DNA from 2 places in the Heliomicrobium sulfidophilum genome. Region 1 is predicted to be linked to the other one. Evidence: riboswitches for the same ligand, from Rfam matches in the RefSeq annotation. Region 1 holds a riboswitch; the other holds the start of a gene.

What was found. A riboswitch is a leader RNA that binds a small molecule or an ion and turns the genes downstream of it on or off. The one in region 1 is predicted to bind cyclic di-AMP.
Region 2: linked by a shared signal. The riboswitch ahead of AC0CW1_RS03930 (cell wall hydrolase) and the one ahead of AC0CW1_RS09220 (CBS domain-containing protein) in region 1 are both predicted to bind cyclic di-AMP.

The regions. Positions count from the first base shown of each region.
Region 1 covers NZ_JBVTZZ010000005.1:739,504-742,904, reverse strand. The annotation lists gene AC0CW1_RS09235 (zf-HC2 domain-containing protein) at 1-503, opposite strand, end outside; gene AC0CW1_RS09230 (sigma-70 family RNA polymerase sigma factor) at 508-1,131, opposite strand; gene AC0CW1_RS09225 (MoaD-like domain-containing protein) at 1,338-1,592, shown strand; gene AC0CW1_RS09220 (CBS domain-containing protein) at 1,706-2,146, opposite strand; cyclic di-AMP (ydaO/yuaA leader) riboswitch at 2,159-2,319, opposite strand; gene AC0CW1_RS09215 (HD-GYP domain-containing protein) at 2,553-3,401, shown strand, end outside.
Region 2 covers NZ_JBVTZZ010000004.1:468,091-471,491, reverse strand. The annotation lists gene bshC (bacillithiol biosynthesis cysteine-adding enzyme BshC) at 1-769, shown strand, start outside; gene AC0CW1_RS03930 (cell wall hydrolase) at 881-1,648, opposite strand; cyclic di-AMP (ydaO/yuaA leader) riboswitch at 1,655-1,819, opposite strand; gene AC0CW1_RS03925 (sigma 54-interacting transcriptional regulator) at 2,021-3,401, shown strand, end outside.

The DNA.
Region 1 (3,401 bases):
TCGACCTTGCCAAATTGCTGCAGATCCACCTGGCCAACCTTCGATTTGACGGCCTGGGCCATATCGTTGATCTGTTCCGGCGTCACCTGGACGATTTGCAGTTTCTGCACCCGGAAGAGGGACAGGAAATCGGCCACCGCCTGTTGCACCGGAGCGACCGTCAGGGCGCCTGTCACCAGGGCGGCGGCTGCGGCGGCGCTGACCCATTTTTTCCATTGCGTTGTCATCGGGATTCCTCCTCGTTTGTCTGTCGATAGGGGGGAGCGGAGCCTGTCGGGTTCAAAGGGCGGGAGGGACGACGGCGGGAAGGAGGACTCGGTTTCGATCGCCTTGGCGTAGGCGGTCACCCGCCGGTCGGACCATTGCTCCAGTTCGGTCAGTTCAGCCAGTGTGGCGGAACAAGGGGCGCAGGTGTCCAGGTGGCGTTGCAGTTCTGCTTTTTCATCAGCGGTTACTTCGTTGTCCAGATAAGCCTGCCAGGTTCCTTGATCACGGCAGTTCATCGGATCACCCCCCTTTGAGCGGCTGGTTGCGGAGTAGTTCATAGGCTTTTTTGAATCGCTCGCGGGCCCGGATGAGCACTGTTCCCACGGAACTGCGACCGATCTCGGCGGCAACGGCGATCTCGTCGTAACTGAATCCGGAGAACTTGAGCAGCAGGACGAGGCGGTCTCGTGGCTGCAAGCGGTCCAAGGCCAGGCGGGTGAGGCGCGCCTCCTCCCGTTCCAGGACCACCTGCTCGGCGGACAGGGCGGCTGTGGCCGCCGTCTCAGCAGAGGCTAGGAGAAAGACCTTTTCCTCGCGCTGCCGGCGGCTCCCTTCGCTGCGCAGGTGGCTATAGCAGAGGTTGCTGATCACCTTGCTCAGCCATGCGGCAGGGTGCTCCACCGTGTCAAGACCGGTTCGATGCAGCCGCAGGAAGGCTTCCTGGACGAGATCCTCTCCAGCGGCAGGGTCCCCCAAAAGGAAGGCGGCCTGGCGGCCCAGCTTGGGCGCCATCTCCCGATACAGTTGTTGAAAGCGCTGTTCCATATTTTCACCGTACATCGGAGTTGAAATGGCGATGGGATGGCCGTCGATGGTCTTCGCCCCCTTATAGCCGTTGCGCAACGGTCCCTTTTGGGTTTCCATCTTAGAGACGGCGCCGGGGGAGAAAAGGTGACAGGCCAGGCATTGTTTTTCTGAAGGGAAGGTTTTCGGGGCTCGGGGAAAAGTGTTTTATAATGAGGGGAACCTCGTTGGCAAGAGTTCGCGTCAAAGATTACAATAACAAGAAGCGGGGCAATCGGACAAGCCGGAAAGGTTTGGGATGATCACATAGGAACGGAGGATGGGCCATGCTGGAAAAAGAGATGCGGATGCGTTCGATCACGCGCAAGGAGTTGGGAGAAGCCCTGATCGAACTGGGCGGTGTGGAGCAGTCGCCGGGGCGCTTCGAGGGAGAGGGTTGGCGCGTTGATTTGGGGGCGGAACGGAAGGTCTCCATCGGCGCCTTCCGCCTGCCCGAGATCGTGGTGACCGTCCGGGCCGAACCGGATGTCTTTGAGCGTTTCTTGGCGAGGTTTCGGCTGAAGACGTTGCGGGGAGGGTAAAAAGCAACACCCGCAGCCTCTCTTTCACGGCGCGGGTGTTTATCTCAGATAAAGGTGACTATCTTATTGATTAATATCCCACGGGTTGTCATCACTCGCAGGCGAATTCTCGGTCAGCCCCCGTTGGCGGCAACCCGGACGGTCGACCGTCCCGCCTGCAACAGGCCGGCGCAGTATTCAATGATCTCACGACGACGAACGATACCGATGAAGACGCCGCGGTCATCAAGGACAGGGACAAAGTTCTGTTCACTGGCCAGGGAGATCAGTTCCTCCATCTCTGCATAGATGTGGACAGGCTTGATGTTCATCCGCTGCGGCACATCGATGAGGGAGACCTTGTGCATGGTGTCGAAGCTCAATCCAGGCGTATTCTTCAGCTTCCAGAGGAGATCGCCTTCGGTCAAGGTGCCCACGTAACGGCCCTGGCTGTCGATGAGGGGAACGGCGGTGTAGCGGTGGTATTCCATCTTCTCGGCAGCCTGCCGCATGGTAGAGTGGATGGGGAGGTGGATGACATCTTTTTTCGGGATGAGAAAAAATGCGATGTTCACGTCGGGTAATCTTCCTTTCTCCAGCGACGCTTACGAGGTTAGCTGTCGGGTTCGGGCGGCGGAGTTGCCCTACCTGAGCGTCGGAGGCCCAGGACTCACCCCAGAAGTGGCGGTGTTATCCGCTACGGTTGGTTCCCCCGCTTCCCTGCCCGGGAACTCAGCGATTTGTGAAAATTAAGACTATTTTCTGGATTCGCCTTGGAACCGTTCTTACAAAGGAATCATACACTGCCTCGCCCCCTTTGTAAAACCCCCGATTCGGGCGCAGGGGGGCGTTAGCAGGGAATTCTCTTATGATTGCTAACGTTTTTATGTTAAGGTTTTGTTTTTTATTTCAGAGGAAAATAAGGCGGCGCCGTCGAAAATTCATCGAATGAAAATGGGACTGAAATGGGGGCGGGCGTAATTGTTTTCGGCGCGATCGGGTAAAGTCTCCGAACAGTATGCCGTCGGGGATACGCTAGCTGACGACGTCTTCACCGTCGACGGGCGGCTGTTGATCCCCAAGGGTACGCTGCTCACCGACGCGATTTACCGGCAGATCCTCAAATGGGAAGAGATCGGCATCTTGACGGGACAGAAGCCGAAGGTTTCCGGCCTGGAGATGCAGTACGAATCTTTGAAAAAAGTGGGACAGGAACAGGTTCTGTTCCAACAGTCCATTGAGACGGTGCGCGATGTCTTTCTCGACATGCGCGAGGGACATGGCTTCAATGAAAACGCCATTCGCGACACCACGATGGAGATCGTCTCTGCCATCGCCCGTGATGAGAAGATCGGTCTGCGCCTGTCGCGACTGTGGGATACCGATGATTATACGCTCCATCATTCCGTCGACGTCTGCCTGCTCAGCACGATGATCGGCATGAGCCTGGGCCTCTCGAAAGCGGAGTTGGAGAGCCTGGCTGTCGGCGCCATCCTTCACGACATCGGCAAGATCTACATCCCCGACGCGATCCTGAACAAGCAGGGCAAGCTGACCGACGAAGAATTTACTCTCATCCGCTCCCACCCCGAGGCGGGGATGAAGGTCTTTCAGGAGAGCGGCGTCCGCCTGCCCGAGGAGCAGATGGCCTGCATCCTCCAGCACCAGGAGTGGTGCAACGGCAAAGGCTATCCCAACGGCCTGCGCTACGCCCAGATCCACCTCTTTGCCCGCATCGTCGCTGTCGCCGATGTCTACTCGGCTTTGACGACGAACCGTTCCTACCGGGGGCGGCTTGATCACATCAACGCCGTCAACATCATGAGTTCC
Region 2 (3,401 bases), on a different contig from region 1:
GAACCTCTTTTTCTTTCATGAGGGCCGCCGGTTGCCCCTGGTCCATGACGGAGCAGGTTTCCGGCTCCGGGGCGCTGATGTCGCCTTCACCCGCGATGAACTGCTCGATCTGGCCCGTCGTGAGCCAGCGCATTTTTCCGCCAATGTGGTCACACGCCCGCTTTTGCAGGATACGCTCCTGCCCACGGTCGCCTATGTGGCCGGCCCCGGCGAGATCGCTTACTTCGCCGCCTACCGTGATGTCTATAGGGCCATGGATATGGGAATGCCGCCCATCGTTCCCCGGCTGAGCGCTACCCTCGTGGAGGGATTTGTAGAGAAGCTGTTCCATCGCTACGACCTGTCCTTCGCCGAAGTTCCCTCAATGCTCGAAAAACGATTGAAAGAAGAATTGGCCGCCCAGGACGAACTGGGCATCGACGATCTCTTTGAGCGCCTGGAATCGAGAGTCCGGGAGGCTTACCTGCCGGCTATTGAGCGCATCGCTAACTGGGACCGCCAGACGGAAAAACTGGCCGAAGAGAACCTGGCTCGCGTCATTGCCCAGGCGCGCTTCCTGCGCCAGAAGGTCGAGCACCGTCACCGCCAGCGCTGCCAGGACACGCGGAGTCACTTCCGAAAGTTGGAACAACACCTCTGGCCGGGCGCTCCGCAGGAGCGGGTCTACAACATCTATCCCTACCTGTTAAAATACGGCTCCACCCTCATCGAAACGCTCCTGGAGACGCCTGTCGAATGGCTCGACTCCCATTGTCTGATCCGGTTCTGACTTATCGGTGCTGATCGAAGAGAAGGAAAAAAGCCGCACCGGTCATTCAAAAACATCCGGCGCGGCCTCTCTATATACTTTTTAATTTTTTATATCAAGTTAGCATTCAAATTACATAGCGAAGAGATGGTTGCCGATCTTGGTGGTGATCACCCGATTGCGCATCCAGCCATCGGAAGATTTGCCGGGATTGAAGAAGAAGAGGGCGCCTTTGGAGGGATCCCAGCCAGCCAGCGCATCCTGAGCCGCCTTTTGGGAGAGGGTGCTCGCCGGGCGGTTAATCATCCCGTTTTTCACTGGTGTGAACTGCCAGGGATCATAGATGACGCCAGCGACAGAGGCAGGGAACTTGCCGCTCTTTGTCCGGTTGAGCACGACGGCGCCGACGGACACCATGCCTTCATAGGGCTCTCCGGAGGCTTCCGCCTCGATCAACCGGGCCAGCAGGTCCACGTCAGATTGGCTGACGCCGCTGTTCGCGCTCTGGTTTTGACGGCCGATCCCTGTGGGCACCTTGAGGACCTGATCAGGACGAATCTCATCAGCGGTCAGTCGGTTCAGTTCCTTAATGGCCCAAGTGGAGGAGCCGAAACGGTTGGCGATTAGAAAGAGACTGTCGCCCGATTTGACGGTGTAGGTAAAAACGTCAGGGATGTTCAGCACTTTGCCGGAGGTCAGGTTGCTGGGATCGACCTTGTTGGCGCTCTGAATCAGGGTCCAGGGAAGACCGAAGCGCTGTCCCAACGAATAGAAGCTGTCACCCGGTTGGGTTGTGTACTGCCATGCATGGGCCGGGGTTACAGCGGCGCCTCCCCAGAGCAGGAGGGTAAAAGCTGCCGACAGCATCCCGGCGCGCAGCCAGGAACGACGGAAGACCATGAAAGCAATCATCCTTTCCTACGCCTTCGGAGTTAGCTGACGGGTTGGGCCAGAAAGGTTGGCCCTCTTCCGAAGAAGATTCACCCCTCGCAGTCGGCAAGCGACTGCGGAACGACCAGTGATGGTCGCGGTTCCTCCGTACCCCCTTTGGGGATTCGGCGCTTTATTTTTGATTCTCCGCAATTATACCGACCTGGACAGGCCCTGTCATGACGATCATTCTTCCTCCAGCGGAAGAGTCTGGACGGTTTGCCAACTCCTTCGACCCCGTGACAGCAATGTAGACACTGTGTCCAAAGAATATGGCAGTTCAGAAGGAAAATTGCCCAATATGTAGAAATATCAGAAAAATACGAAAAGGAGGTGTGCCTTGTGCAACAACGAGATGAAATCGTCACCCAGTTGTTCAACTGGGTGGCTATCATTAATGCTTCCCACAACCCGATTATCGCCACAGACCATGAGGGACTGGTGCGCGTCTTCAACAAGGCCGCCTCCCGCGCCTTTGGCAAAGAGGCCCGCCATGTCATCGGTCTGCCGATCGAGGCTGTCATTCCCAGATGCCGTCTGCGCGAGACGATTCAAACAGGCCAACCCCTGACCGGCTTGCGCTTCAAGTACCAGGAGCGGATCTTTTTCGTCAACCTGACCCCCATCCTGCGCAAACAGCGACTCGTCGGCGCCGTAGCCATTTTACAAGACGTGACCGAATTGGAATCGGTCGTGGAAGAACTCAACCGCGTGAAAGAACTGAAGGGCACCCTGGAGACGATTTTAGAGGCCGCTTATGACGGTATCATCGTCGTCAACGCCGAGGGCGTGATCACCATGGTCAATCAGGCCTACTGCAACTTCCTGGGATTTCGCGAGTCCGACCTGCTGGGTCGCCATGTGGCCGACATGGTCGAGGGGACGCGCATGCACATCGTCTTACAGACAGGACAGCCGGAAGTGGGCGACCTGCAGCATACCGGCGTCCATGACTACATCGCCATGCGCATCCCCATCGTCAAAGATGGACAGGTGGTTGGGGCTGTCGGCAAGATCATGTTCAAAAACGTGAACGAACTAAACGCCCTGGCCTCGAAGATCAATACCCTGCAAAAGGAGTTGAACTACTACAAGGTTGAGTTGCAAAAGTTCCGGGGCGCTCGCTACAGCTTTGAGGCCGTTGTCGGGACCAGCTATGCCATCCGGATGATCAAAGAAACGGCCCGGCGGGTGGCCCGGACCGATTCAACGGTCCTGCTCCGGGGAGAGAGCGGCACAGGCAAACAACTGCTGTCTCACGCCATTCACATCGAGTCAAATCGGAAAGAGGGACCCTTCATCCAGATCAGTTGCAGTGGCCTGGGACCGGAAGCGCTGGAGATCGAACTGTTCGGCGCCATGGGAGAGGCGCCGGCGTCGGCGTCATCGGGCAAGTATGCCCTGGCCCACCGGGGCACGTTGCACATCACCGACATCGGTGACATGCCTCTTCCAGCGCAGGCCCGGCTGGTCCGGCTGCTGCAAGGACAACTGCCCCTCGTCGACACTCCGGATGGACCGGTCACTGCCGATGTGCGGCTGATCGTCTCCACGAACCGCCATCTTGAAGAGATGGTTCGCAAAGACCTCTTCCGTGAGGATCTCTACAACCGCTTGAACGTGATCAGTCTCTTTATTCCGCCGCTGCGCGATCGCAAGGAGGACATTCCCGATCTGGTCTCTGCCTTCGTTCAGAACTTCAATCGTCAGTTCGGCTTTTCCG